DNA from 2 places in the Paenibacillus sp. D9 genome. Region 1 is predicted to be linked to the other one. Evidence: predicted binding sites of a transcription regulator. Region 1 holds the regulator's gene; the other holds the start of a gene.

Region 1 (4,325 bases):
GTCTCTGCACATCTTGTCATCATTCAGATTGCTTAAGTTAATTTTCGTTGTAACATATATAGAAAGCCCGCTGAACTTACTAGTCGGAGGGCTTTTTTTTTGTTTACAGCTACGTTTGTGCAGCAGGAAATACTGGAGTGAAGAGCCTGCCTGCCACTGTGGTTCCAGCAGCGAATCAGCGTAATCTATTTAGGTGATGAAAAGGATTGAAAAGATGAAAATTGCTTTTTAATTTCTCCCTTTTTCCCCTACCCGGACACCGATATAATACAGGTAATGGATTGGACAGGGGAGAGAATGAAATGATGAGAATTATGTTGGATGACTTAAACGGGCCTGATGTCCGGGCTTTGATCGGGGAGCATCTCCGGGGGATGGCCGAAAATTCTCCTCCTGAAAGCATTCACGCGTTGGACTTGAATGAATTGAAAAAGCCGGAAATCACTTTCTGGAGCGTCTGGGAAGAGGGGGAATTGCTCGGATGCGGCGCTCTCAAGGAGCTCGACGCCAGCCATGGCGAGCTCAAGTCCATGAGGACGGCTTCGAGACATTTGCGCAAGGGCGTTGCCCGAAAGCTTCTTGATCATATTATCCAGGAAGCCAAACGAAGGGGTTATGCTCGAATCAGCTTGGAGACAGGCTCCATGGATGCCTTTGTTCCGGCCCGCGATTTGTATGCGTCCTTCGGCTTTATCGAATGCGGGCCGTTCTCTGGCTATGAGGAAGACCCAAATAGCGTATTTATGACAAAGCAATTATGAGAGAGTGCAGATCAACCCAATAAGCTTTGACGGCGGCTGTCCGATCGGACAAGCCGTTTTTTCTTGTTCTCGGACAATCTTAGGGCGGCATAGGCTCATACTCATAGGCATCTTGCCGGAACATTCCGGTTAGGATTCGTTAACAGGGGGGAAGAGCGTGGCCAGACAATCAAAGCCGAGAGCTGGGGTGTCAGGGCTTGTGCTCGCGCGGACAGCCTCCAGCATGCTGCCGCTTTATGCCCGGTTCGTTCGAAGCCGTCCATTCGCCGAGGAATGGAGCGCTGCAGTACGAGCGGCGGATCTCGATACGCTGTTGAAGCTGTTCAAGGAGGAGGCTCCGCTTGCGCCGGTCAATTCGTTCAGTACGAACGGCATCGGATTTTTCGTGGACTTCAACTATCCACCGCCTGTTCGAGCGTACACGAATGCGACGACCATTCCGCCCGGAACGGCGCAATTCGCTTTTTCGGCAGCTGTGCTCCGCAGGCTATCGGCGGCCGTGCTGCCGCTCTACCGGAAGCTGGCCGGCAGCGGCACCTTCGCCAAGGAGGCGGCGGTTCTGATACGAAGCGGGCAGGAGGAAAGATTCCGCCGATTGATCAGGCCCTATGTGCGAAGCCGGTACTTGACCGGAGTTCATCTTGAATCCTCGGGATTCTACATGAGCTTTCAATACCCGGGCTCCAAGCATATTTACCTGAACGAGTTTTTCCACGAAAAGTTTCGATGACAATGCGAAAAGCAGCGAACAACAGTGAAAAATAAGAACCTTTGAAAAACAAACGCGCACTCTGTCAGAGTGCGCGAAGGGGTGAATAAAGCCGGATATGGAGGGGTAATGGAAGGGACTTCCTATTGGCCCAAAAGGGACATGCCTCAGTGAAGATTGCGGAACAATCCGATTACCTTGCCGAGAATCGTCACATTCTTGAGCCGGATCGGCTCCATGGAGGCGTTCTCGGGCTGAAGCCGAATATGGTCGCGTTCCTTGTAGAACGTCTTGACCGTCGCTTCGTCATCTTCCGTCATGGCTACGACGATATCGCCGTTGCTGGCGGAAGGCTGCTGGCGGACGATGACGTAATCGCCATTATGTATGCCCGCTTCGATCATGCTCTCCCCGACGACGCTCAGCATGAACACCTCGTGATCGCCGACATAGTCAGCCGGCAAAGGGAAGTACTCCTCGATGTTCTCGGTCGCCATGATCGGCACTCCGGCCGTTACCTTGCCGACGACGGGAACGCGGCTGATCGAGACGGGAAAGGGCAGCATGGCGGCATCGTCGCCGTCGAGAATCTCGATGGCGCGCGGCTTGGTAGGGTCTCGGCGGATCAGGCCCTTCTTCTCCAGGCGGTCCAGATGGCCATGCACCGTGGAGCTGGATGCCAGGCCTACCGCCTCGCCGATCTCACGTACTGAAGGTGGATAGCCTTTGTCCCGGACTTCGTTCTTGATGAAGTCAAGAATGGCCTGCTGGCGGTTGGACACTTTAGACATCGCAATCACTCCAAAACTAGAAATTAGTAGAAAGAAATATGTAGGCAAAGTATAGCACAGAACCCGAGTTCGTACAAACATAAGTTCGAGAAACAGCCGTTCGCATAGGGCGATTCCGATCGGCGAACATACGTTCCAAATAAGCGTTGACCAAAACAAATGTTCGTGTTATTCTGGGAATAAGAACAAACGTTTGGGGAGTGAACGGTCATGATGACTTTATCTGGATACAGCACGCCGGAGCGAGGCTCTGAGGCAACGGTCCGCAGGCAAGTGAAGAAGCAGGAACATCATTATCTCAAGGAATGCTTCCGTCCCGGAGCAGTTCCCGGCGATTCCAGATTCATCCCCCGTTCCTCCGCTGTCTCGGCAAGGACAGCCGGGAGCAGACGTCCGCGCCGCCTGCTTCCATATGCAGCGTCAATCCTCCTGTTCCTTCTGGTCTTCTCCAGCTTTTGGGGATTTTCCGGAGCGAGCTCTTCTGGAATCGCCCCCGCAGCTGAGGGCGAGCTGACCGTCACGGTGACGAGCGGAGACACTCTCTGGTCCATCGCCGGGAATTCCGGCCTTTCCCATGACATCAGGCGCAGCGTCTTCATGATCAAGCAGCGCAACGGCCTGAAGGATTCCGATCTGCAGGCGGGTCAGACCTTGATCATTCCCAAGCAATCTTGAACGGCTTCTTTTAGGCCTCGCCCGTTTTGAGAGTCTAATTTCATTTCGATAGATATCAGCCCCGGGAGACATCGCCGGGGTTTTTTGGCTTTCTTGACAAGCTCTTCTCCGTAGTTCAAAGTTAGAAGGAAACGTCAATGAACAGAGGTGAACGACGAGTGGATATCGATGCCTTGATCGCAAGGATCAACGAGCTTTCCCGCAAGCACAAATCTGTCGGGCTGACGCCTGAGGAAGTCATAGAACGGACGCAGCTCAGACAGCAGTATCTGGCCAATTTCAAGCGCAATTTCAAGCAGCAGCTGGACAACATTGAATGGGTGGATGACGAGAACAAGGGGGGCCAATAAAATGGAATACCGATTGCTCGGCAAAAGCGGGCTAGCCGTCTCGGAGCTGTGTCTCGGAACGATGATGTTCGGCAATACGACGCCTGAAGAAGAAGCGGCTCGCATGATCCACCATTTTCGCGGCGAGGGCGGCAATTTTCTGGATACGGCCAACGTCTACGCCGGCGGCAGATCGGAGGAGATCGTCGGACGGGCGATCGCAGGCAATCGGGACGAATATGTGCTGGCCACCAAGGTCCGCATGCAGACGGAAGAGCATATCAACGGAGCCGGACTGTCTCGCAAGCATATCGTTCAGAACGTGGAAGCGAGCTTGAAACGGCTCGGCACCGATTATATCGACCTCTACCAGGTCCATGTATGGGATCATGCCACTCCGCTGGAGGAGACGCTGCGCGCCCTGGACGATCTCGTCTCCGCCGGCAAAATCAGGTACATAGGATGCTCGAACTACTTGTCCTGGCAGATGATGAAGGCGCTCGCGATAAGCGACAGCCGGGGATGGTCGCGCTTCATCAGCGTGCAGCCGCAATACAGCCTCCTGAATCGCGAAATGGACCGCGAGATGGTGCCGCTCTGCCTGGAAGAGAACGTCGGCATCATTCCATGGGCGCCGCTTGGCGGGGGCTTCCTGACCGGCCGTTACGGACGCGAGGAGCCGACAGAAGGCAGGCTGACTGCGAATGCCGGCGAGAGTTCCTGGCAATACCGGAATACAGATCCTAATTTCCGCATCCTGGACGTCCTTAAGGAGGTCGCCGCGCAAGCCGGCAAGACGCCTGCGCAAACGGCTCTCCGCTGGCTCATCCAGCAGAAGGGCATCACATCGCCGATCTTCGGAGTGAGCACTTACGCGCAGTACGAAGAAAACATGGGAGCTGCGGGCTGGGAGCTGACGAAGGAGCAATTCGAAGCTTTGGACGAGGCGAGCCGCCTGCCTTCGGAATATCCGACGCGATTCCTGGAGAAATTCCGCAGGCCTCTCTGACAGGCGGCCATCGGCGTCTCCGCGCGAAACGGGAAGCCGCCCGCTTACGTA
Region 2 (4,325 bases), 600 kb from region 1:
CAGCCAGCCCGTCGGATTGACGTCATCGCCTCCGAACGGCTCGAAGCCGGATACAAGCACCTTGATCATATGTACTCACTCTCCTTGTCTTTTCCATAGTAAAACATGCGGGCTCCGCAGGGAACCCGCTCGACCTTTATTTATAGTCCGCCTTGCGCATGCCGATATGCGGCGCTCTGCGGACGCTGATTCTTGATCCAACGTTCAATATGATCTTCCACAAAGCGGATTTCGCTCTCATAGTGCGCCAGTTGTCCCTCGTCAGCCATTTTGTGAAAGGCTGGATTCCCTTTGGCGGCACCGGTCTTCCATGTATCGCATAGTGCCGTCAGGCGCTGAACGATCCCCTTCGGCAAATCATCGGGTAAGGTCCATATTTCACGATCGGAGGAATCGGTTCCCAGAAATCTCGGCGCTCCCTCGAACCCTCGTTGTTCCAGCTGTCTTAGAAGCCGATGGACAGAAGGATCCCAATAACCTGTCGGGCGACGAACTGTGCTCGCCATGCGGACAATGTGATCGTGGAACAGCGGGATGCCTCCCGCCTGGAGCCTGATGAGATACGGGTGGAGATGATCGCCCGCCCGATAAATCCGTCGGACTTGATCCCGATTCGCGGCGCTTATCGGCACCGTATCCCGCTGCCGTGCATACCAGGCTATGAGGGCGTGGGATCCGTCATCGCGATTGGCAGCAGCGTGCAGAAATCCATGCTTGGCAAGCATGTATTGCCCCTTCGGGGAGAAGGAACCTGGCAGCAATATGTAAAGGCTTCTTCCTCCTTGTCTATCGAGATCCCCCCTTTCATTCCGGACGACGAGGCTTCCCGATCCTATATCAACCCTCTCACGGCATGGATTCTTTGCAAGGAGCTTCTTGGGCGTTCCCCGGATTCCTTCCTGCTCGTCAATGCGTTCAGTTCTGCAATCGGACCCATGTTCGCTCAATTGTCGGCTGTTTTCGGATACAGGCTCATCGCCGTCGTGCGGAGTTCGGACTCTTGGAAGCGACTCGCAACGGAGCTTGATCTCCGATCGAAACTGTTTCATCTGCGGCATTGGATACAAGGAATCTCCGTGGAGGACTGGCAAAATTCCTTCCTGAACATCTTTGCATTGCTTCGTCAAAAGCAGCTCTGCCTGGGAAATATCGAAGCGAGATATCCTTTGGCCAAAATCGCAAAAGCGGTGCAGGCAGCCGAACGACCGGGACGGCAAGGGAAATTGCTGCTCACATGATGAATCCATTCCACGAATCAGCCCAACAGCAAAGGAGCCGTCTGCCCCGGGCAGACGGCTCCTTGCTCCTATGTCGCGCCTCATTCGGCTTCACTTCCCCGCTCCGCCCTTCAGCAGCTCGCCGATCTCCGCCGTATAACGGGACAGCTGCCAGCTGATCTCCGAGCGCATGACCTCCCGCGTCATGCCGAAGTGCTCCTCGTAGCCCCGGCAATAGTAGCGGTGGTACACGACCGAGTTCGACTGCTCCTCCGCGAGGATGCGGATGTTGCGCGCCTTGAGCTCCCGCCGCAGGGCGTACAGGTCGTGCATGATCCGGTCCAGCACCCGGTGGCCCGCCATCCCGTACAGGCGCCTCATCAGATTGGACGAGTTCTCGAGCTCGGACAGGCTCTTCTGGACCATCTTCTCCATATGAGGCAGCAGGATGTAATCCCGGATCATGACGCGCTCCTCCGCCGTCGTCACCTTGGCCTCCCGGGCGGAATGCTGCCCGTCGTACTGCTCCACATGCTCCGTCAGCAGCATCTTGGACTTCCAGCGCTCGTTGCCGTCCAGCTTGCTCATTTGTAATGCCCCCCAATTTGTTCGGCCCGCTCGCGGGCCACGCCCGACTCCAGCAGCGAGGAAGCCCGCATGATGGCGTCGGATCCGAACCGCTCCTTGATCCGGTCGATCGTTTTCTCCTTGCTGTACGCCCGGGTTCGATCCTCGAACAGCGTCAGCTGCATGACGCTGTCGTCCGTCAGCCCCGAGAGGGAGATGTTCAGCCGGCCGACCGGCAGGCCGCTCCAATGCCGGACGAACAGCTCCCGAACCGCCGCAGCGACCTCATGCGTCAGCGAGGTCGGCTGGGGCAGCGTCAGCTGGCGGCTGAACCAGGACGAGCGCTCGCCGTCGGTCTCCATGGCGGCGACCGAGACGACCGAGCCCATGCAGCCATGCCGCCTCGTGCGCTGGCATACCTCCACGACGAGCTCCAGCAGCACGACCTCGATGTCGGGCAGATGGCGGTACAGCCGCCAGCGCAGCGCCTTGCCGTGGCTGACCGACTTCAGCTGGTGGCGGATGCCGGTGACGACCGGGCTGGGATCGATCCCTCTCGCCGTCTGCCAATAATAGCCCGCCTGGATGTCGCTCTGCTTGCCCATCTCCAGCCGCATCCGCCGCTTGAACTCGGAGAAGTCCAGCCGCGCGATGTCCCCGATCGTGTTCAGCCCCATCCGCGTGAAATGCCTCGTCATCCGCGAGGCCACCATGAACATCTGGTGCACGGGCAGCGTCCACAGCGTCGACTCCAGCTTGCCGGGATTCAGCTCGAAGACGCCTTCCGGGCTTTTCTTGGCGTAATTGTCCGTCGCCATCTTGGCGAGGATCTTGGTGGGACCGATGCCGACCCTCGACCAGATGCCCGTGGACAGCTGGATATGGTTCTGGATATTGCGCGCCATCTCGTCCGGCGAGCCGTAGTAGCCTGCCGAGCCGGTGACGTCGAGGAACTGCTCGTCGATGCTGTAAGGCTCCACGAGATCGGTGTACGTCTCGAATATCTTCGTGATGAACAGGGACACTTCAATGTACATGGCCATCCGCGGCCGGATGACGACCAGCTCCGGACAATGGGCCAGCGCCTCTCCGACCCGCGAGGCCGTCGTCACGCCGCGGGCCTTGGCCATCGGGCAGGCGGCCAGCACGATGCCGTTCATCCGGGACGGGTCGCCCACGGCAACCGGCTTGTCGTGATATTCGGGATGCGCCGCCTTCTCTACCGAAGCGTAGAACGACTGGCAGTCGGCCAGCATGATCACTCTCTCCACCGCGCACCTCCTGTTCTGCGGGAGCGGGCTCGCGGAGACTTCCCCTCTCCCTGTCGATCGAATGTATGTTCGCATCTGACTCTAGACGTATTATATACCGAATGTATGTTCCCTATGCAAGGAGAAAAATCATCCAGCTGCCGAAGCCGCGCCGAGGCTGGGAGGACGACGTCCGGCGTCCTTGGAGACGGAGGCTCCCGGAGGCTCCCGGCAAACTCAGCCTCGCGCTTCCGCTTGCCGGAGGCGCGGCCCTCTCCCTTGTTTGGAAAGCGGATCGGAATGGTATTTTATGTCTGGAGCTGGATGTCCGCCTGCCCTATGAGGGCGGTATCCGGCGCAACCAGAACGATCAGGGAGAGATGACGATGCTGCTGGAAGCGGTCTATCACCGGCCCAAGCTGAACTGGGCCTACGCGTATGACAGGGAAACGGTGCATCTGCGCCTGCGCACGAAGCGCGGCGACGTCGACCGGGTACAGGCAGCAGCCGGCGACAAGTATGGATGGGAGCAGACGGTTACGGACATCGAGCTGCGCCTATTCGCGAGCGACGCCATGTTCGATTATTGGGAAGCGGCGGTCACCCCCGCCTTCCGCCGCCTCCGCTACGCCTTCAAGCTCTATTCCGGCGGCCGGACGCTCTATAGGACCGAAGCAGGCTTCTTCGAGGAGCTTCCCGACAATCCGCCGGCGCTGTTCGAGTTCCCCTATTTGAACCCCGCGGATGTGTTCGAGCCCCCCGCCTGGGTGAAGGATGCGGTGTTCTATCAGATCTTCCCCGAACGGTTCGCGAACGGCGACCCGTCCCTCAACCCCGAAGGCACGCTGCCTTGGGGAGGGGAGCCTACGGAGGAGAGTTTTTTCGGAGGAGACCTCCAGGGAGTGATGGACCGTCTGGACCATCTGACGGAGCTCGGCGTGAACGCGATTTATTTCACGCCCGTGTTCGAAGCCGAGACCAACCATAAATACGACACGCAGGATTACATGCGGGTCGATCGCCGCTTCGGCACCAACGCCAAGCTGAAGGAGCTCGTGGACCTCTGCCATGCGCGCGGGATACGCGTGCTGCTGGACGCCGTCTTCAACCATTGCGGGCAATCGTTCGCGCCGTTCGCGGACGCCCTGGAGAACGGGGAGCGCTCCCGCTATGCCGGGTGGTTCCACAGGCGTCCGTGGCCGAGCGGCAGCGGCGGGCTCTCCCCTTACGAGACCTACGCTTTCGAGCCGCTCATGCCCAAGCTGAACACGGCCCATCCCGAGGTCAAAAA

The links. Region 1 encodes LexA, which represses DNA repair genes until DNA is damaged. Its sites were predicted from a motif close to CGAACATATGTTCG; they were not measured.
Region 2: the regulator LexA is predicted to act here: its motif matches at 3,114-3,127, upstream of VE23_RS06315 (DNA polymerase IV).

Annotation. Positions count from the first base shown of each region.
Region 1 is NZ_JZEJ01000001.1:743,369-747,693, forward strand. It holds gene VE23_RS03475 (GNAT family N-acetyltransferase) at 306-761, shown strand; gene VE23_RS03480 (hypothetical protein) at 919-1,491, shown strand; gene lexA (transcriptional repressor LexA) at 1,638-2,261, opposite strand; gene VE23_RS03490 (LysM peptidoglycan-binding domain-containing protein) at 2,472-2,936, shown strand; gene VE23_RS03495 (DUF896 domain-containing protein) at 3,074-3,286, shown strand; gene VE23_RS03500 (aldo/keto reductase) at 3,288-4,274, shown strand.
Region 2 is NZ_JZEJ01000001.1:1,346,545-1,350,869, forward strand. It holds gene VE23_RS06295 (pyroglutamyl-peptidase I) at 1-69, opposite strand, end outside; gene VE23_RS25440 (zinc-dependent alcohol dehydrogenase family protein) at 573-1,238, shown strand; gene VE23_RS06310 (hypothetical protein) at 1,329-1,805, opposite strand; gene VE23_RS06315 (DNA polymerase IV) at 1,802-3,055, opposite strand; gene VE23_RS06320 (glycoside hydrolase family 13 protein) at 3,421-4,325, shown strand, end outside.